2 regions of the Tepidamorphus sp. 3E244 genome follow, and region 1 is predicted to be linked to the other one. Evidence: predicted binding sites of a transcription regulator. Region 1 holds the regulator's gene; the other holds the start of a gene.
What was found. The regulator PhoB, encoded in region 1, activates phosphate uptake and scavenging genes when phosphate is short. The targets are predictions, from matches to a motif close to TGTCATNNANCTGTCAT.
Positions count from the first base shown of each region.

Region 2: ACKTEK_RS14290 (DUF2794 domain-containing protein) is a predicted target of PhoB. The motif match lies at 6,669-6,685, and genes of this name have one in related genera.

Region 1 is NZ_JBJXCY010000001.1:166,404-176,366, forward strand. It holds gene ACKTEK_RS00755 (substrate-binding domain-containing protein) at 30-1,079, shown strand; gene pstC (phosphate ABC transporter permease subunit PstC) at 1,143-2,603, shown strand; gene pstA (phosphate ABC transporter permease PstA) at 2,600-3,952, shown strand; gene pstB (phosphate ABC transporter ATP-binding protein PstB) at 4,043-4,819, shown strand; gene phoU (phosphate signaling complex protein PhoU) at 4,849-5,568, shown strand; gene phoB (phosphate regulon transcriptional regulator PhoB) at 5,601-6,299, shown strand; gene ACKTEK_RS00785 (GcrA family cell cycle regulator) at 6,362-6,853, opposite strand; gene ACKTEK_RS00790 (aspartate aminotransferase family protein) at 7,298-8,494, shown strand; gene argF (ornithine carbamoyltransferase) at 8,491-9,405, shown strand; gene ACKTEK_RS00800 (Hsp33 family molecular chaperone) at 9,402-9,963, shown strand, end outside.
Region 2 is NZ_JBJXCY010000002.1:1,169,376-1,179,338, reverse strand. It holds gene ACKTEK_RS14325 (4a-hydroxytetrahydrobiopterin dehydratase) at 1-34, opposite strand, end outside; gene thpR (RNA 2',3'-cyclic phosphodiesterase) at 45-614, opposite strand; gene ACKTEK_RS14315 (arylesterase) at 660-1,283, opposite strand; gene ACKTEK_RS14310 (ABC transporter ATP-binding protein) at 1,399-2,160, shown strand; gene ACKTEK_RS14305 (ABC transporter permease) at 2,169-4,724, shown strand; gene ACKTEK_RS14300 (Bax inhibitor-1/YccA family protein) at 4,848-5,591, shown strand; gene ACKTEK_RS14295 (GNAT family N-acetyltransferase) at 5,705-6,253, shown strand; gene ACKTEK_RS14290 (DUF2794 domain-containing protein) at 6,258-6,590, opposite strand; gene ACKTEK_RS14285 (DUF1223 domain-containing protein) at 7,091-7,816, opposite strand; gene acnA (aconitate hydratase AcnA) at 8,005-9,963, opposite strand, start outside.

The DNA of each region.
Region 1 (9,963 bases):
CGGCCCGCATCACCAACAGGAGAGTCGTCGTGAAGACCACTTCCATCATCGCTATCGCAGCGCTCGCCGTCACCGGCGCAGTCGCCTCCGCGCCCGCCATGGCGCGTGACGAAATCCAGATCAAGGGTTCGTCGACCGTCCTTCCCTACGCCACTATCGTTGCCGAGGCGTTCGGTGAAAACTTCGATTACCCCACCCCGGTTGTCCAGGGCGGTGGTTCGGGCGCAGGCCGCAAGGCCCTGTGCGAAGGCGTCGGCGAGAACACCATCGACATCGCCAACTCCTCTAGCCGTATCAAGCAGTCCGACATCGACAACTGCGCCTCCAACGGCGTGGACGAAGTCATGGAAGTGCGCATCGGCTATGACGGCATCGTCTTCGCCTCCGACATCAACGGCGCGGAATTCGGCTTCACCCCGGCTGACTGGTACACCGCACTGGCCGCGAAGGTCGTCGTCGACGGCAAGCTCGTCGACAACCCGAACAAGTCCTGGAACGAAGTTAACGGCGATCTGCCGGAGCAGGAAATCCTGGCCTTCATCCCGGGCACCAAGCACGGCACCCGCGAAGTCTTCGACGAGAAGGTTCTGGAAGCCGGCTGCGAAGCCACCGGCGCGCTCGAGGCCTACACGGCCGAGAACGGCGGCGACGAGAAAGCCGCCGAGAAGGCCTGCATCCAGCTGCGCACCGACGGCGTCTCCGTCGACGTCGACGGTGACTACACCGAAACGCTCGCCCGCCTCGACGCCAACAAGAACGGCATCGGCGTGTTCGGTCTGTCCTTCTACGAAAACAACACCGACAAGCTGCGCGTTGCCACGATGAGCGGCATCACGCCCTCTACCGAGACCATCGCCAAGGGCGAGTACCCGGTGTCCCGCCCGCTGTTCTTCTACGTGAAGCTGGCGCATCTCGGCGTGATCCCGGGCCTCCAGGAATATGTCGACTTCTTCGTGTCCGACGACATTGCCGGCCCCGACGGCCCGCTGGCCGCCTATGGCCTCGTGTCTGACCCGGAGCTCGCCAAGACCCAGGAAATGGTCGCCGAGGGCGGCACCCCGATGGGCGCGCTCAACTAATCCAACAAACTCGCGGGCGGCGCGGTCTCGCGCCGCCCGTTTCCATGTCCGGGCGAGGGTTACATGAACACTGGTCTTCTCATCCTGATCGTGCTCGCGATTGCCGTTGCCGGATACGTGATCGGGCGCTCGCGCTCGCTCGCCAGCGCCGGTGGCGATATCCGCCTCATGCACTCCCTGCCGCGCTACCACGGCCAGTCGGTTTTCATCTTCGCGGCCGTTCCCGCCTTTCTCACGCTGATGGTCTGGCTGTTGGCGCAGCCGATGATCATCGAGAGCCGGGTTTCCTCCATGATCCCGCCCTCCGAGGTCGCTGACGGCAGCTCGCTCAGTCTCGTCATGGCAGACGTCCACCGCATCGCCGACGGCCTCGACGTCGCGGTCGAGCGCGGCGTGATGACCGAGGACGAACTCGACACCCTGCGCACCGACGTGACCGACGTGCGCAGCCGCCTCGCCGAAGTCGGAGTCGCCATCGGGTCCGATGTCAGCCAGTCGGTATTCGAGGCCGCCAAGGCCTACCGCGACATGGGCCACCTTGGCCGCATCATCATGGCAGCCCTCGTGCTGCTGATGGCTGCCGCCGGTGCCGCGATCGCCTTCTCCAAGATCGCTCCGCGCTACCGGGCACGCAACATTTCCGAAGGCGCGATCAAGGCGCTGATGATCCTGTCTTCCACGGTCGCCATCCTGACCACGGTCGGCATCATCGCCTCGCTGCTGTTCGAGACGATCCACTTCTTCCGCATGTATCCGGCGGAGGATTTCTTCTTCAACCTGACCTGGAACCCGCAGTTCCGCGGCGGCTCCGACCTCGGCATCCTGCCGCTGCTGTGGGGCACGCTCTACGTGTCCTTCATCGCGCTGCTGGTTGCGGTGCCCATTGGGCTGATGGCGGCGATCTACCTCGCCGAATATGCCTCGTCCACGGTGCGCTCCATCGCCAAGCCGACCATCGAACTGCTCGCTGGCATCCCGACCATTGTCTACGGCCTCTTCGCGCTGATCACGGTCGGCCCGATGCTGCGCGACTATTTCGCCCAGCCGCTTGGCCTCGGCACATCGTCGTCCTCGGTGATGACCGCCGGTCTGGTGATGGGCATCATGGTGATCCCGTTCATCTCCTCGCTGTCGGATGACGTGATCAATTCCGTGCCCCAAGCCATGCGTGACGGCTCGCTCGGTCTCGGCGCGACGCGCTCGGAAACGGTCCGCAAGGTGATCCTGCCGGCAGCGCTGCCGGGCATCGTCGGCGCCATCCTGCTGGCCGCCAGTCGCGCCATCGGCGAAACCATGATCGTGGTCATGGGCGCTGGCGCTGCCGCCAAGCTTAGCCTCAACCCGTTCGAGGCGATGACCACCATCACCGTGAAGATCGTCAGTCAGCTGACCGGCGACACCGAGTTCGCCTCGCCCGAAACGCTCGTCGCCTTCGCGCTTGGCCTGTCGCTCTTCGTCGTGACGCTGTGCCTCAACATCGTCGCGCTCTTTGTCGTCCGCAAATACCGGGAACAGTACGAATGACCGAGATTTCCGCTTCCGTCCCGGTGACGACCGGCGAAATGAGCAAGCCGCGCCGCCGCGATATCGGCCTCAAGCGCCGCTACGCCGCCGAACGCCGCTTCAAGATGATGGGTATCGGCGCGGTGTCGATTGCCGTGCTGGCGCTCGTCTTCCTGCTGATCTCGATCCTGTCGAATGGCCTCAGCGCCTTTTCGCAGACGTTCCTGCAGTTCGACGTCACGCTGGATTCCGGCACGCTCGACAAGAAGGGCAATGCCAACCCCAGCGAGATGGCGAAGGTCAGCACGATCGGTTACGGCAACTTCCTGCGCAAGGAACTGGTCGCCGCGCTGGAGCGCAACAAAATCGACACGGGCGGCCTGTCGGACAAGGACATCGCCGGCCTGCTGTCGAAGGAAGCCCCGGCCCAGCTGCGCGACCGCGTGCTGGCCGATCCGGGCCTGCTCAACCAGACCATCTCCTTCAAGACCTACGCCAACGGCCGCGTCGACGGCTACTACAAGGACCGCGTGAGCATGGCGAGCGCGGAACTCGACAGCAACATCAGCCCCGGCCAGCTGCAGCTTGCCGATCGGATGCGCGATGCCGGAATGCTGACCATCGGCTTCAACTGGGGCTTCCTGACAGGCCCGGATGCCTCCGAGCTGCGCCCGGAAGCCGCGGGCCTCGGCATCGCGATCATCGGCTCCGCCTACATGATGCTGCTGGTGCTCGCCATGTCGCTGCCGCTGGGCGTTGCCGCCTCGATCTATCTTGAGGAATTCGCGCCGACCAACCGGTTCACCGACCTGATCGAGGTGAACATCAACAACCTCGCGGCCGTGCCCTCCATCGTGTTCGGCCTGCTCGGCCTTGCGATCTTCATCAACTTCGCCGGCCTGCCGCAGTCCGCGCCCATCGTCGGCGCCCTGGTGCTTACGCTGATGACGCTGCCGACGATCATCATCGCGACGCGCGCTGCCCTCAAGGCCGTACCGCCCTCGGTGCGCGAAGGCGCGCTCGGCATCGGTGCATCGCGCATGCAGATGGTGTTCCACCACGTCCTGCCGCTGGCCATGCCCGGCATCCTGACCGGCACAATCATCGGCCTGGCGCAGGCGCTGGGTGAAACTGCGCCGCTGCTGCTGATCGGCATGGTCGCCTTCGTGCGCGACTTCCCCGATGCGCCGCCGGAAGGCTTCTTCGATCCGGCAGCCGCCCTGCCGGTGCAGGTCTACAACTGGACGCAGCGCGCCGACCCGGCCTTCGTGGAGCGGGCGTCCGGTGCCATCATCGTGCTGCTTGTGTTCCTCTTCATGATGAACCTCGCAGCCATTCTTCTTCGCCGCCGGTTTGAGCGCCGCTGGTAGTCTGTCGCAATCAAGTTCGATTTGAGTGGGAGCACGTCAATGAGCGTCGCCGAGGCAAAACCGAAATCCTACGAGAAGTGGGAAACCGTGATGACCGGGCCGAAGCCCGACAACATCAAGATGCACACGAAGGACGTGTCGGTTTTCTACGGCGCGAAGCAGGCCCTGTTCGACGTGGCGCTGGACGTCGGCGACCGCGAAGTGACGGCGCTGATCGGCCCGTCGGGCTGCGGCAAGTCCACCTACCTGCGCTGCCTCAACCGGATGAACGACACCATCGACATCTGCCGCGTCACGGGCACGATCGAGCTTGAGGGCGAGAACATCTACGACCCCGCCGTCGACGTTGTGGAACTGCGCGCCCGCGTCGGCATGGTGTTCCAGAAGCCGAACCCCTTCGCCAAGTCGATCTACGACAACGTCGCATATGGCCCGCGCATTCACGGGCTGGCCCGCAACAAGTCGGACCTCGACGATATCGTCGTCTCCAGCCTCAAGAAGGCCGGGCTCTACAACGAGGTGTCGGACCGCCTGCACGAACCTGGCACCGGCCTGTCCGGCGGCCAGCAGCAGCGCCTCTGCATTGCGCGCGCCATTGCCGTGAACCCGGAAGTCATCCTCATGGACGAGCCGTGCTCGGCACTCGACCCGATCGCCACGGCCCGCGTCGAGGAACTGATCGACGAACTGCGCGAGAACTATTCCATCGTCATCGTCACGCACTCGATGCAGCAGGCGGCCCGCGTCTCGCAGCGCACGGCCTTCTTCCACCTCGGCATTCTCGTCGAGGTCGGTGACACCGACCGCATGTTCACCAATCCGCAGGATCAGCGGACGCAGGACTACATTACCGGCCGCTTCGGCTGATAGAATGTTGAAGGGAACGGAGAGCTCCCATGACCGAACACATCGTCACGCGATACGACAACGAGCTGCGTGAGCTGGCCGTCCTCATCACGCAGATGGGCGGGCTGTGCGAAAAGGCGCTGACCGACGCGATGACCTCGCTTCAGCGGCAGGACGCGGAACTCGCGCAGACCGTGCGAGACGAAGACGACAAGATCGACGATCTCGAACGTGAGGTCGAAGAGCGCGCCATCCAGATGATCGCGCGCCGCCAGCCGATGGCCAGCGACCTGCGCGAGATCGTCGCCGCGGTGAAGATCGCCGCCGACCTGGAGCGTATCGGCGACCTCGCCAAGAACATCGCCAAGCGTGTCATCGCGCTGCAGGACCAGAGTCAGCCCAAGCAGATCGTGCGCGGCCTCGACCACATTTCCGAGATCGCCCTTCACCAGCTGAAGGACGTGCTGGACGCCTATACCGGCCGTGACGCCGTCAAGGCGCTCGCCGTGTGGGAGCGCGACAGCGATCTCGACGCTGTCTACACCTCGATCTTCCGCGAACTGCTGACCTACATGATGGAGGATCCGCGCAACATCACGCTGTGCACCCATCTGCTGTTCGCAGCCAAGAACATCGAGCGCATCGGTGACCACGCGACCAACATCGCGGAAAACATCCACTACGTCGCAACCGGTGAGACCATCGCCATGGACCGTCCCAAGAGCGATGAATCCTCCATGACGACCGTTGAAGAAGGATCCGACGATTGAGCGCCCCGCTCCGCGTCGACGAACCCGCGCAGATGACCGCCACCATTCTCATAGTCGAAGACGAGGAAGCCCTGACCCTCATGCTTCGCTATAATCTGGAGGCCGAGGGTTTCCGGGTGGAATCCGTGGCGCGCGGCGACGAGGCGGAAACGCGCCTGAAGGAATGGACGCCGGACCTGCTGCTGCTGGACTGGATGCTGCCGGGGCTCTCCGGCATCGAGCTTTGCCGCAGACTGCGCGCGCGCACCGAGACGCAGCGCCTGCCGGTCATCATGCTGACCGCGCGCGGCGAGGAGAGCGAGCGTATTCGCGGGCTTTCCACAGGGGCCGACGACTATGTCGTGAAGCCGTTCTCGATCCCCGAGCTGATGGTGCGCATCAAGGCCATGCTGCGCCGGACACGGCCCGAGCTGATGTCCGACATCCTGTCTGCCGGTGACATCGTGCTCAACCGCGAGACGCACCGCGTCGAGCGGGCCGGGCGCGAGATCCACCTCGGGCCGACCGAGTTCCGCCTGCTGGAATTCCTGATGCGCGCGCCCGGTCGCGTCTTCTCGCGCGAGCAATTGCTCGATGGCGTGTGGGGTCGCGACGTCTATGTCGACGAGCGCACCGTCGATGTGCATGTCGGCCGCCTGCGCAAGGCGATCAACCGCGCCCGCGCCAAGGACCCGATCCGCACCGTGCGCGGGACAGGCTACGCCTTTGACGAACGGTTTGCGGCCGCCTGAGGGGCGGCCGCTGAAGTCGTTTTCGGATTTTCCATCACGCCCAACCGGGCGATGAACGCGGCCTAGCTGCGACGGCGGTCGCTGCTCGGCTGGAAGGCGACCTTCGCGTGATCGTCGCAATAGGGCCCGCCGGGGCCGGAATGACGCCCGCAGAAATAGAAGTCCTCGCGGGTTGGATCGCCCACCGGCCACTTGCAGCGATGCTCGTTCAGATCGAGGATCGTGGCACGCTCGGCCTCGGGAATGACGATCTCTTCCAGGACAGGACGCGGCGTCACCACCGGCTGCGGAGCGGCCTCGGGCTCCATGCGCAGTGCGGCGTTGCCGGAAAATTGCGGGACACGCGCCGTCGGCTTCGCCGGGCGCGGCTTGGCGCGCGGGCGCTGTGTTGTGGTGCGGGTGCTCTTGGCGCGCCCGGCCAGGCCAAGGCGATGCACCTTGCCGATCACCGCGTTGCGCGTGACGCCGCCCAGTTCCGCCGCGATCTGGCTTGCGCTCAGCCCGTCGGCCCACAGTTTCTTGAGCAACTCGACCCGTTCGTCAGTCCAACTCATGGAAAAATGCTCCTCGCCGCTTTCTGGCGGTGGCAGCTGACCCCTGGATAGAATCCGTCCCCGTCCGCGATCCGTACACGATCACGCCAGAACGAAAGCTTGAGGCTGAAACTGTCCGCCGCACAATATGTAGTGTGCTTTATTCAAAACTTAACGCATCGCCGGACTCCGCTGCAAGAGTCCGAAATGCAACACATGCTCTTATCCCCAGAACTTGGCCGGAACATGGAATCGACGGTGGAGAACCTGCTTTATCCGCTTCGTGCGGTCTGATTGACTTGACGTGCTCAACAAATAAAATGTGGGGCAATGCTGCGCCGCCCGCCGGGGCGGCGTCTTTCGTTTCAGGGCCTTTTCGGCCCGGAACTGGACGGTCCGCACGCCGCGCCCATCCCGTTGAAACGGGGTCGCGTGGCGTGCGGACCGTGGAGTGGAGGATTACCCGTGGTCACAGCGATCCTGCCGACCTATGCCCGTGCCGAACTCGCTTTCGAGCGGGGCGAGGGCGCGCGCGTCTACACGGTCGATGGAGAGGAGTTTCTCGATTTCTCTGCCGGCATCGCGGTCAATTCCCTCGGCCATGCCCACCCGCACCTCGTTGCGGCGCTGAACGAGCAGGCCGGCAAGCTCTGGCACACGTCCAACGCGTACCGCATTCCCCAGCAGGAGCGTCTTGCCGAGCGACTGCGCGAGGCGACCTTCGCCGACACGATGTTCTTCACCAATTCCGGCACCGAGGCCATCGAGTGCGCGGTGAAGATGGCGCGGCGCTATCATTTCTCCAAGGGCGCGCCCGAGCGGTTCCGTCTCATCACCTTCGAGGGCGCCTTCCACGGGCGCACGCTGGCTGCGATCGCCGCCGGCGGGCAGGCCAAGTACCTGGAAGGCTTCGGCCCGGCGACGCAGGGCTTCGACCAGGTGCCGTTCGGCGACCTCGACGCCGTGCGCAAGGCCATCGGCCCGGAGACCGCCGGCATCCTCATCGAGCCGATCCAGGGCGAGGGGGGGCTGCGCGTTGCCCCGCCGCAGCTCCTGCGGGACCTGCGCGCACTGTGCGACGAGCACGGCCTGCTGCTGATCTTCGACGAGATCCAGTGCGGCGTGGCGCGCACCGGCCATCTGTTCGCCCACGAGGCGAGCGGCGTGACGCCCGACATCATGGCCATCGCCAAGGGCATCGGCGGCGGATTCCCCATCGGGGCATGCCTTGCCACAGAAGAAGCCGGATCCGGCATGGTCGCCGGCACGCACGGCTCCACCTTTGGCGGCAATCCGCTGGCTTGTGCCGTCGGCAACGCGGTGCTGGACGTGGTGCTGGAAGATGGATTCCTGGAGCGCGTGCAGAACATCGGCCTGCGGCTGCGCCAGGGCCTTGCCGAACTTCAGGACGCCCATCCCGGTGCCATCGCCGAAATTCGTGGCGACGGGCTGATGCTCGGCATTCGCTGCAATTCGGTCGAGAACCGCGCGGTTCTTGCCGCGCTGCGCGATGAAAGGATGCTGGCGGTTGCCGCCGGCGACAATGTCGTGCGCCTTCTGCCGCCTCTGGTCATCGACGAGAACGATGTGGCCGACGCGCTTGCGCGCCTCGACCGTGCCTTCACGGTTGCGGAATCGGCGCTGACGGGAGATGCGGCATGAACGCACCCCGTCACTTTCTCGATCTTCACGAACTCTCCGCCGACGAGCTTCGGGTGATCCTCGACGCCGGTCACCAGATCAAGGCCAATGGCCCCGAGGAAAAGCCGCTGGTCGGCAAGGCGCTCGCCATGATCTTCGAGCGCCCCTCCACGCGCACGCGCGTGTCCTTTGATGTGGGCATGCGCCAGCTCGGCGGCGAAACGCTCTATCTCTCCGCCGACGAGATGCAGCTTGGTCGCGGCGAAACCATCGCGGATACCGCCCGCGTTCTATCGCGCTATGTAGATGCCATCATGATCCGCATTCTCGACCACGCAGCGCTCAAGGAACTGGCGACCCACGCCACCATTCCGGTCATCAACGGCCTGACGCGCGACAGCCATCCCTGCCAGATCATGGCCGACGTGATGACCTTCGAGGAGCACAAGGGCCCCATCCGTGGCCGCACGGTCGCGTGGACCGGCGACAGCAACAACGTCACCGCGTCCTGGGTGCATGCCGCCCAGCGCTTCGACTTTGCGTTGCGGATCGCGGCGCCCGCCGAGCTTGGCCCGGAAGATGAACTCATGGACTGGGCGCGCAGCAACGGAGCGGATGTCTCCGTGACGCAGGACCCGTTCGAGGCGGTCGATGGCGTGGATTGCGTCGTCACCGACACGTGGGTTTCCATGGGCGATACCGAAGGCCAGCGCCGACACAACATGCTCAAGCCTTATCAGGTCAACGACAAGCTGATGCAGGCTGCCGATTCCGGCGCGATCTTCATGCACTGCCTGCCCGCCCACCGCGGCGAGGAGGTGACGGATTCCGTTATCGACGGGCCGCAGTCTGTCGTCTTCGACGAGGCCGAAAACCGCATGCACGCGCAGAAGGGCATTCTGGCGTGGTGTCTGGGGCAGGCCTCCGCGTGACCGGAATCGCACAGGCATACGCATCCCGGCCGGGTCTTCCGGAAGACAACTACATTCAGCCCTTTGCGGTTGAGGCGCTCGACGTGCGCGGTCGTCTGGTCCGCATCGGCCCGGAACTCGACCGCATCATCCGCCGCCACGGCTACCCGCATTCGGTGTCGCGGCTGCTGGCGGAAGCCGTCGCGCTCACCGCATTGCTCGGCACGTCGCTGAAGTTCGACGGGCGCTTCATCGTCCAGACCCAGACGGACGGCGCGGTTTCCATGCTCGTGGTGGACTTCGATACGCCGGACCAGATACGCGCCTGTGCCCGCTTCGATGCAGAGGCCGTCGCCGCACTGCCGGAGGACGCCAAACCCGCTGATCTTCTCGGCAAGGGCGTGCTGGCCATGACGATCGACCAGGGCCCGGACATGAACCGCTACCAGGGCGTTGTCGCCCTCGACGGCGGCACGCTGGAAGATGCCGCCCACCAGTATTTCAAGCAGTCGGAGCAGATACCGACCTTCGTGCGGCTGGCTGCCGCCGAGATGTTCGTCGCCGGCAAGGACCCGGAAT
Region 2 (9,963 bases), on a different contig from region 1:
TTTCGCGTTCGCTGGCTGTCAACTTGTCGGCCATGGAGCGCCTTTCAGATGCGTTGCTCGAGGCCGTAATCGAAGGCAGGCGCGTCGAGCGGGTAAACCTCCTCCGCAATATAGGGCCCGCCGCCCTGGCTGGCACGGGACGACAGCAGGGTAAAGTCCTCTGCCGTGAAGGGGCCGGCCCGGAAAAAGCCGCGCATTCCAAGGTAATTCGCAACCGCCGAGCCGCTCGCACCGCGCACGCGCGCGATGGTGATGTGGGGGGTAAACTTGCGCTGTTCCGCCGGCAGGCCGACCATTTGCATCTTGCGCTCGATATCGGCCTGGAGCGCCATCAGGTCGGGTGTCGGCTCGACGCAGGCGAAGACCGAATGCGGCTTCTTGCCCCCGAAGGAGCGCGCCCCTTTGATGGTCACCGGGAACGGTCTGCGGCGGATATCGTCGAGAATGTCGGCGACACGGTCGGCAGTGGGTTCGTCGATGTCGCCGATGAAGCGCAGCGTGACGTGGTAATTCTCGACGTCGATCCAGCGGGCACCGGGAAGCCCGCCGCGCAGGCCCGAAAGCTGGACCCCGATTGCGCTCGGAATTTCAAGTCCGACGAACAGACGCGGCATGGTTATCTCCCTGCTGCGTGGCGCGAATCACTGCTTGAATTCAGCTTAGCCCGATTTTTCGACCTGCTCGATCAATTGCACCGCGAAGGGTTGGATATTTCCGACGATCACCTTCACCCCGGCCTCGTTTGGGTGGATGCCGTCAGACTGGTTCAGGCGGGCATCGGTGGCCACGCCGTCGAGAAAGAACGGCATCAGGATGACGCCGTCGCGGGCGCCGAGATCGGCGAAGATCGCCTCGAAGCGGGTCACGTAGTCGTCACCGAGATTGGCGGGTGCGCGCATGCCCGCAAGCAGTACGGAAATGCCGCGCCCGGTCAGGTCGTCGACGATGGCTGTCAGCGCCTTGCGCGTCACGTCCGGGTCGATGCCGCGCAGCAGGTCGTTGCCGCCAAGCGCCACGATCACCGCGTCGGTGCCGTCCGGCACGGCCCAGCCAAGCCGCTGGGCGGCCGCGGTGCTGGTATCGCCGGAGACGCCGGCATTCTGGATATCGACGTCGAGGCCGTCCGCCTCCAGGGCGCTTTCCAGCTTCTCGGGATAGGATTCACCGGGATCGAGGCCGTATCCGGCGGTCAGGCTGTCGCCGAACGCGACCACCTGAACGGGCTCGGCGCTGGCGGCCAGGGGCAGCACCAGCAGCGTAAGGGTCACGAGGATTGCGCGTATCATGTCAGGTCGGTCCGGCGGTCAATTGCCGCAGATGCTTGGCATTGCGGGCATCTGCTCCATTTCAGGCTTGGCTGCAGGATGGCCAGCCATTCGGGCTGTTATGTGTCGCGGCATGCCACTGCCAGCAAGGGGACAGAACTTGGGGATACCAGCAATCGAGACGGGCGACCTCCACCTGCGGCTCGGCACGGGCCGGGCAGCGGTGCACGTGCTGCGCGGGATCGATCTCACCGTCCAAGCCGGTCAATCGATCGCCATCCTCGGCCCGTCGGGTTCCGGAAAGTCGAGCCTGCTCATGGTCATGGCCGGGCTTGAACGGCCTACGTCCGGCAATGTTTCGCTGGCTGGAACCGCGCTCGGCCCCCTGAACGAAGACGGTCTGGCCGCGCTGCGCGGCGCGCAGACCGGCATCGTCTTCCAGTCCTTTCACCTGATCCCGACCATGACGGCGCTCGAAAACGTCTCGGTTCCGCTGGAACTGGCGCAGGCCGGTGGCCGGCTGAAGGATCTCGACGTGCGCGAGCGCGCGATGGCCGAACTCGATGCGGTCGGCCTGTCGGCCCGCGCGACCCACTACCCGGCGGAGCTTTCCGGCGGCGAGCAGCAGCGGGTGGCGCTGGCGCGCGCGCTCGTGGCGCAGCCGCAGATCCTGTTTGCCGACGAGCCGACCGGCAATCTCGACGGGTCGACCGGCGCGCAGATCGTCGACCTGCTGTTTGCCGCCCACCGCGACCGGGGCACGACGCTGATGCTCGTCACCCATGACGAGAGCCTTGCCGACAAGTGCGACCGGGTTATCCGCATGGCCGATGGCGAGATCATCTCGCAAACGGGCGCCGGGCAATCCGACGCGCCCGCGCGCGCCGCATCCTGAGCGCCGCCATGAACAATTTCCCGATCTGGCTCAAGCTGGCCTTGCGCGAATTGCGCGGCGGATTCACCGGCTTTGCCGTCTTCGTTGCCTGCATCGCGCTCGGCGTCGGGGCCATCGCCTCTGTCGGGTCGATCACCCGATCGCTGGTGGCCGGCATCGACCAGGAAGGGCGCACGATCCTTGGCGGCGACCTTGCCTTCCGGCTGGCGCAGCGGCCCGCGAGCGACGCCGAACTCCAATGGTTTGCCGCGCAGGGCACGGTTTCGCAGTCGATTTCCATGCGCGCGATGGCGCGCCTTCCCGACAATTCCGACCAGTCGCTCGCCGAGATCAAGGCGGTGGACGGCATGTATCCGCTCTATGGCGAGGTGCTGCTGGAGAATGCCGAAATGTCGCCGGACATGCTGGCAAAGCGCGACGGGCGCTGGGGCGTGCTGGTGGAAGCGACCTTGCCCGGACGGCTCGGCATCGGCACCGGCGACGTGATCGAGATCGCCGGCATGCCGGTGGACATTCGCGGCATCATCGCCAAGGAACCGGATCGGCTGTCGAGCGGGCTGACCTTCGGCCCGCGCGTGCTGATGACGATGGATGCGCTGGAGGAAAGCGGGCTGGTGCGGCCCGGCAGCCTCGTGCGCTGGCACTACCAGGTGCGGCTGAACGACCAGTCGGACGCGGCGCTGACGAACCTTGCCGAGGAAGCCGAAGAGCGCTTTCCCGAAGCCGGTTGGTCGATCCGAAGCCGCGCCAATGCCGCGCCGCGTATTTCCAGCCAGATCGACCGTTTCCGCGACTACCTCACCTTCGTCGGCCTCACGGCGCTTGCCGTGGGCGGTGTCGGTGTCGCCAACGCGGTGCGCGCGCATCTCGACGGGCGGCGCGCGGTCATCGCCACACTAAAGGCTCTGGGCGCGACCGGCGGCGTGATCGCGCGGGTCTACCTCGCGCAGATCCTGATGCTGGCCGGCATCGGCATAGGGATCGGGCTGGTGCTCGGCGTGATCGCGCCGACGCTGGCGGGATCGTTCCTCGCCTCGTTCTTCCCCGTTGCGGAGGCCGTCAGCGGGGTCTACCCGCAGGCGCTGCTGATTGCCGCCATCTACGGCGTGCTGACCGCGCTTGCCTTCGCGCTGATGCCGCTGGGGCGTGCCCGGCAGGTGCCGGTGAGCGCGCTCTACCGCGACCATGTCGCGCGCCATGCCGGGTCGGCCCCGCTTGCCTACACGATTGTTTCGGTCGTCTGTGTGCTGGCGGTGGCGGGTCTCGCGATCCTGTTGGCCGAACAGCCGCTGGTCGCCATCATCTTCATCGGGTCGGCGATCGCGGGCTTCGTGTTCCTGCGGCTGGTGGCGTGGGCGGCGATGCGGCTTGCCAAATCCGCGCCGCAGCGCGCGCCGCTCATCCTGCGCATGGCGCTTGCCAACATCCACCGTCCCAACGCGCTGACGCCGACGGTGGTGCTGTCGCTTGGGCTGGGGCTGACGCTGCTCGTCACGCTGGCGCTGATCGAGACCAGCCTCAACCGCCAGCTCGACCAGCAGATTCCGGCGAACGCACCGGATTTCTTCTTCCTCGATATCCCGTCGGCGCGCGCGCAGGACTTCAACGACCTCGTGCGCGCACACGCGCCGGACGCGACCGTCAACCAGGTTCCGATGCTGCGCGGGCGCATCGTGTCGCTGAACGGCGTGCCGTCGCGCGACCACAAGCCGGTGCCGCCGGATGCAGCCTGGGTGCTGCGCGGCGACCGGGGCCTGACCTATGCCAGCGAAGTGCCGAAAGGCTCGACGGTGGTGAAGGGCGACTGGTGGGGGGAAGGCTATGACGGCCCGCCGCTGGTCTCCTTCGAGGCGGAGCTTGCCGAGCTTCTCGGGCTGGAGATCGGCGACAATCTGGTCGTCAACGTGCTGGGGCGAAACCTCGAAGTCGCGATCGGCAACCTGCGCACCGTCGAGTGGGAGACGCTCGGCATCAACTTCGTGATGGTGTTCTCGCCGAACGCCGTGGCCGGTGCGCCGCACATGATGCTGACGACCGTCGCCTTCGAAGGTGACGACAATCTCGACGAGCAGACAGCGCTGATGCGCGCCAGCGCCGACGCCTTTCCGGAAGTGACGGCGGTGCGGGTTTCCGAAGCGCTCGACACCTTCACCGACCTGATCGGCAAGCTGGCGCTGGCGATCCGGCTGGCCAGCGGCGTGACGCTGGTGTCCGCCGTGCTGGTGCTTGCCGGCGCGCTCGCCTCCAGTCACCGGTTCCGGATCTATGATGCGGTGGTGCTGAAGACGCTCGGCTCGACCCGCTGGCAGCTGCTGTCGGTCTACCTGATCGAGTTCGCGCTGCTCGGCGTCGCCACGGCGATCTTCGCGGTGATCGCGGGGTCCGCGCTGTCATGGATGATCGTGACGCAGGTGATGGAACTGTCTTTTGCCTTCGCGCCGGGGCTTGCGATCCTGGCGGCTGCGGGCGCGGTCGTCGTCACCGTGGCGCTGGGGCTGACGGGCACCTGGAGTGCACTGGGGCAGCGACCGGCACCCTTCCTGCGCGCTTTTGCCGCCGGATAGAGCCAAATTACATGCCGATTATTGCGAATTTGGCTCGGATTCGAACCCAAGGGTTCTTGCTCTGTCCATTTCACACCCCCATATTCATGCTCGGTATGTCTTCAACACATGTGAGGTTTCACGATGTCCGACCTTAACCGGAGTGCTGCTTCCGGCTACGCACAACAGCGCGCGGAGGCCGGTTATATCGACGAGGGCCTGCGCAGCTTCATGTTGCGGGTCTACAACTACATGTCCGTCGGTCTCGCCGTTACGGGCGTCGCCGCATACGTCACCGCCATGATGGCGGTCGACAATGGCCAGCTCACCAGCTTCGGCCAGACGCTGTTCTTCAGCCCGCTGAAGTGGGTTGTCATGCTTGCCCCGCTGGGCTTCGTCTTCTTCCTGTCGGCGCGCATCCACAAGATGAGCGCAACCGGCGCGCAGATGGCGTTCTGGGCCTTTGCCGGCCTCATGGGGCTATCGCTGTCGTCGATCTTCCTCGTCTTTACGGGCGAGAGCATCGTGCGCGTGTTCTTCCTGGCCGCTGCCACGTTCGGCGCGATGAGCCTCTACGGCTACACCACGAAGAAGGACCTCTCCGGCTGGGGTTCGTTCCTCTTCATGGGCCTGATCGGCATCATCATCGCCAGCGTCGTGAACATCTTCATCGGCTCCAGCGCCATCCAGTTCGCCGTTTCGGTGATCGGCGTCCTCATCTTCACCGGTCTGACCGCGTATGACACGCAGCAGATCAAGGAGATGTACTACGTGGGCGATGACGGCACGGTCACCGGTCAGAAGGCCATCATGGGCGCGCTGCGCCTGTACCTGGACTTCATCAACCTGTTCATGATGATGCTCCAGCTCTTCGGCAACCGCGAATAGTCACACGCGGCAGTCATGCGAATTGCGAAGGCCCCGGCGGTGTCGCCGGGGCCTTTTCTTTTGGCCTCGCGCTGACTTAAATCGCCCACGAAAATTCATCATCGGGGCGGGCGATGGCCAACAGCGACGACACTCTCATCCGCGCGGCGACGCGCGAGGACCTTCCAGCCATCACGGCGATCTATGCCGACGAGGTGGAGAACGGCTCGGCGTCCTTCGAGACGGTGCCGCCCGACCTCGCCGAGATGACGACCCGGTTCGAGACAGTCACCGGCGGCGGGTTTCCCTACATCGTGGCCGAACGGGACGGGCAGGTGCTGGGCTATGCCTATGCGGGCGCCTACCACAAGCGCGCGGCTTACCGGTTTACCGTGGAGGATTCGGTCTATATCGACCGGGCGGCGCGCGGCACCGGGCTTGGCAAGGTCCTGATGCACGCGCTGATCGAGCGCTGCGCGCAGGCCGGTTTCCGCCAGATGATCGCGATCATCTCGCGCTCGGCATCGAGCGACGCCTCCATCGGGCTGCACCGCGCGGTCGGGTTCGTCACGGTCGGCGAACTGCCGGATGTGGGATTCAAACAGGGGGAGTGGCGCGGCATCACCATCATGCAGCTTGCACTGGGTGCGGGCGCGAGTGCGCCGCCGCCACCGGGCCGCTAGGCCCTCAGGCCTTGACCAGCCGCAGGCCCTTGTCGAGGACGCGCAGCACCTGCGACAGGTCGTGGCCGCGCTTGAGAATCTGCCCCGTTGCGGCAACGACGGTGTAGGCGCCCTGGCGGCGCGACAGCTTCGGGTTCTTCTCGATGCGGTAGAGCGGGGCTTCGGAGGTGCGGCGGAAGATGGAAAACACCGCACGGTCGCGCAGCAGGTCGATGGCGTAGTCGCGCCATTCGCCTTCGGCGACCTTCTTTCCGTAGACGTTGAGGATGGTGGTCAGTTCACGCCGGTCGAAGGACGTGCAGGCAGGCTCGTTTCGCTTCGCCTGGTGGGCCGGCATCGCGTTCGTCCTGCCGCCCGTGAAGGTTATCGGTTCGCCGTCGTTCAAGGAACGCCTCCTGATTCGCGCGGGTCGGCGTGACGTCAAACTGTCACGAAGGAGAGTTTCGCGCGATCAAGACGGCCAATGCAAGCCCGCGCGGACCGGGGGAAACGGCACCTCGAAAACAAATCACAAAGTTGCCCTATTCCGGCCCCGGCCCAGCCCGATTGCGGGACTGGAATGAAGATGTTGCCTCGAAGGCCCGGTTCTGAAGCCCAAGGTTTCGGAATTCTTCAGCCCCCCAGCCCCTCCGGGATCTGGCAAATGAACCGGGCCGACTTTCCTGCCAGTATCGAGTTCACAGTTCTTGCGTACGAGGTTTGCGTCATCAGGCGCCGCGTTCCCCCGCGGCGGGCAACGCCCAGCCGGTCAGCAAAAACCGGCTTAGACCCGCAGACCCTCAAACAGGCCGGCTTCCCGCCGGCCTTTTCTCTTTCCAGTCAGATTGAAGCAGCGCCTCAGATGGCGTGATCGAGCACGGCAGCAGCCTGGATCGGTCCCGGCTCGCCGTCGTTCAGCCGCTGGACGATGACGGCGCAGTGCAGTCCGCGCCCCGTCAGCCCGTCGAGCGAAGCGGAGTAGCTTTGAGCCTTGCCGGCCCAGCGGCCAAGCGGGCGAATGGCCTTCACGACGTTGCTGTAGGTGACGGTGCGCCCGGCATTCTCGCCGCGGCCGATCTCGACCGTATCCGACGCCTCGTAGACCACGAGCCATAGGCTGGCATTGCGGACGGTGCCGCTTGCCGGCGCGGCCTGAACGGTGAGCGTGTCGCCGCTTGTTTCAATCTCCAGCGCGAGCGCTGCGCCGACATTGTCGCTCTCCAGCGATTTCAGCACGTCCTGGCGCCTCGAGCCGACGACATTGATGCGGCCGTTGATGACGCCCTGCGGGGTGTAGACGGAGCGTGAATCCAGCGCGCGGACATAGCCGCGCTGGCGCTCGGTGTGCTCGGCGCTCGCCAGCGTGTCCTTCCAGCCAAGATAATCCCAGTAGTCCACGGGCAGGGTGAGGGCGAGGACGTCATCGCGTTCGGCAAGCTCGTTCCACACCTTGTCGGCCGGCGGACAGGACGAGCAGCCCTGCGAGGTGAACAGCTCGGCAACGGCCTTGGGCTTCAAGGTGCCAGCGCTGGCCGGCAGGATGGCGAAGGCGGCAGCGAATGCGACTGCGGACAGGACTTTCATGCGGATCGTCTCTCGCGTTGCGCGTCTTGGTGCAATTTGTCTGAGAAGGATATTAGCGCGAAAGCGCGCCGCGAGGCGTCACGCCCTGTCACCCTTGCGTGAAACGCGCGCGAGGCCGGCTTTCGCGGGAAATGAAAAGGCCGATGCGGATGCCGCACCGGCCTGGTTTTCGTGGGATATCAGCTGCCTCAGGCAGCGAGGCCGCGCAGCACGTAGTGCAGGATGCCGCCGTTCTTGAAGTAGTCGAGCTCGTCCAGCGTATCGATGCGGCAGAGCAGGTCGACCGACTTCGTCTTGCCGTCGGGCCAGGTGATCTTCGCCGTCACCGTCTTGCGCGGCGACAGGTCGGACAGGCCGTCGAGGGTGACGGTCTCGTCGCCGGTCAGGCCGAGGCTCTGCCAGCTGTCGTCGCCGGTGAAGACCAGCGGAACGACGCCCATGCCGATCAGGTTGGAACGGTGGATGCGCTCGAAGGACTGGGCGATGACGGCGCGTACGCCAAGAAGGCGGGTGCCCTTGGCGGCCCAGTCGCGGCTCGAACCGGTGCCGTATTCCTTGCCGGCGAAGACGACGAGCGGGACATTGTCCGCCTCGTACTTCATGGCCGCGTCGTAGATCGGCATCTGCTCGCCCGAAGGGAAATGCTTGGTCATGCCGCCTTCGACACCGGGCACCATCTGGTTCTTGATGCGGATGTTGGCGAAGGTGCCGCGCATCATCACCTCGTGGTTGCCGCGGCGCGCGCCGTAGGAGTTGAACTCGCGCTGGGGCACCTGGTGCTCGGAGAGGTACTCGCCTGCGGGGCTTGCACCCTTGATCGAACCGGCCGGGGAAATGTGGTCGGTGGTGATCGAATCCAGGAACAGACCGAGGATGTGGGCATCCTTCACGTCGGATACCGGCTTGGGGGTGAGTTCCAGGTCCTCGAAGTAGGGCGGGTTCTGCACGTAGGTCGAACCCATGTCCCACTTGTAGGTGACGCCGCCGCCGGTCTCGATGGCCTGCCAGCCGGCATCGCCCTTGAACACGTCGGAATAGCGCTCGTCGAACATCTCCGGGGTGACGGAGGTGCGCACGAGGTCGGCGATCTCGGCGGAAGACGGCCAGATGTCCTTCAGGAAGACGTCCTCGCCGTTCTTGTCGGTGCCGATGGGGTCGCGCGACAGGTTGATGTTGAGCGAGCCGGCAATGGCATAGGCGACAACGAGCGGCGGGGAGGCGAGCCAGTTCGCCTTCACGTCCTGGTTCACGCGGCCCTCGAAGTTCCGGTTACCCGAGAGTACCGAGCAGGCGACGAGGTCATGCTCGGCGATGGCGGCGGAAATGTCCTCCGGCAGCGGGCCGGAGTTGCCGATGCAGGTGGTGCAGCCATAGCCAACGAGGTTGAAACCCATCGCGTCGAGGTCATCCTGCAGGTTGGCCTTGGCGAGGTAGTCGGTCACCACCTGGCTGCCGGGCGCCAGCGAGGTCTTCACCCACGGCTTCACGGACAGGCCCCTGGCGCGTGCGTTGCGGGCAACCAGGCCGGCAGCGATCATCACCGAGGGGTTGGAGGTGTTGGTGCAGGAGGTGATGGCGGCGATCACCACGTCGCCGTGGCCGAGGTCGAAATTCTGGTTCGGCACGGGGTAGCGCTTCTTGGTGTTGCGCTTCTTGTTGAACTCGTCCTTGAGCGCGCCGTCGAACACCTTCTTGGCGGTCTTCAGGGGCACGCGGTCCTGCGGGCGCTTCGGCCCGGCGATGGCCGGTTCGACGCTGCGCAGGTTCAGCTCCAGAACGTCGGTGAATTCCGGGTCCGGCGTGCGGGACTTGCGGAACATGCCCTGGCGCTTGGCGTAGGCTTCCACCAGCGCAACACGGTCTTCCTCGCGGCCAGTCGCCTTGAGGTACTCGATGGTGTCCTCGTCGATGGGGAAGAAGCCGCAGGTCGCGCCGTATTCCGGCGCCATGTTGGCGATGGTTGCCTGGTCTTCGAGGCTCAGGTTGTTGAGGCCCTTGCCGAAGAACTCGACGAACTTGCCGACGACGCCGTGGGCGCGCAGCAGCTCGGTGACGCGCAGCACCAGGTCAGTGGCGGTGACGCCTTCCTTCAGCTTGCCGCTCATCTTGAAGCCGATGACCTCGGGGATCAGCATGGAAATCGGCTG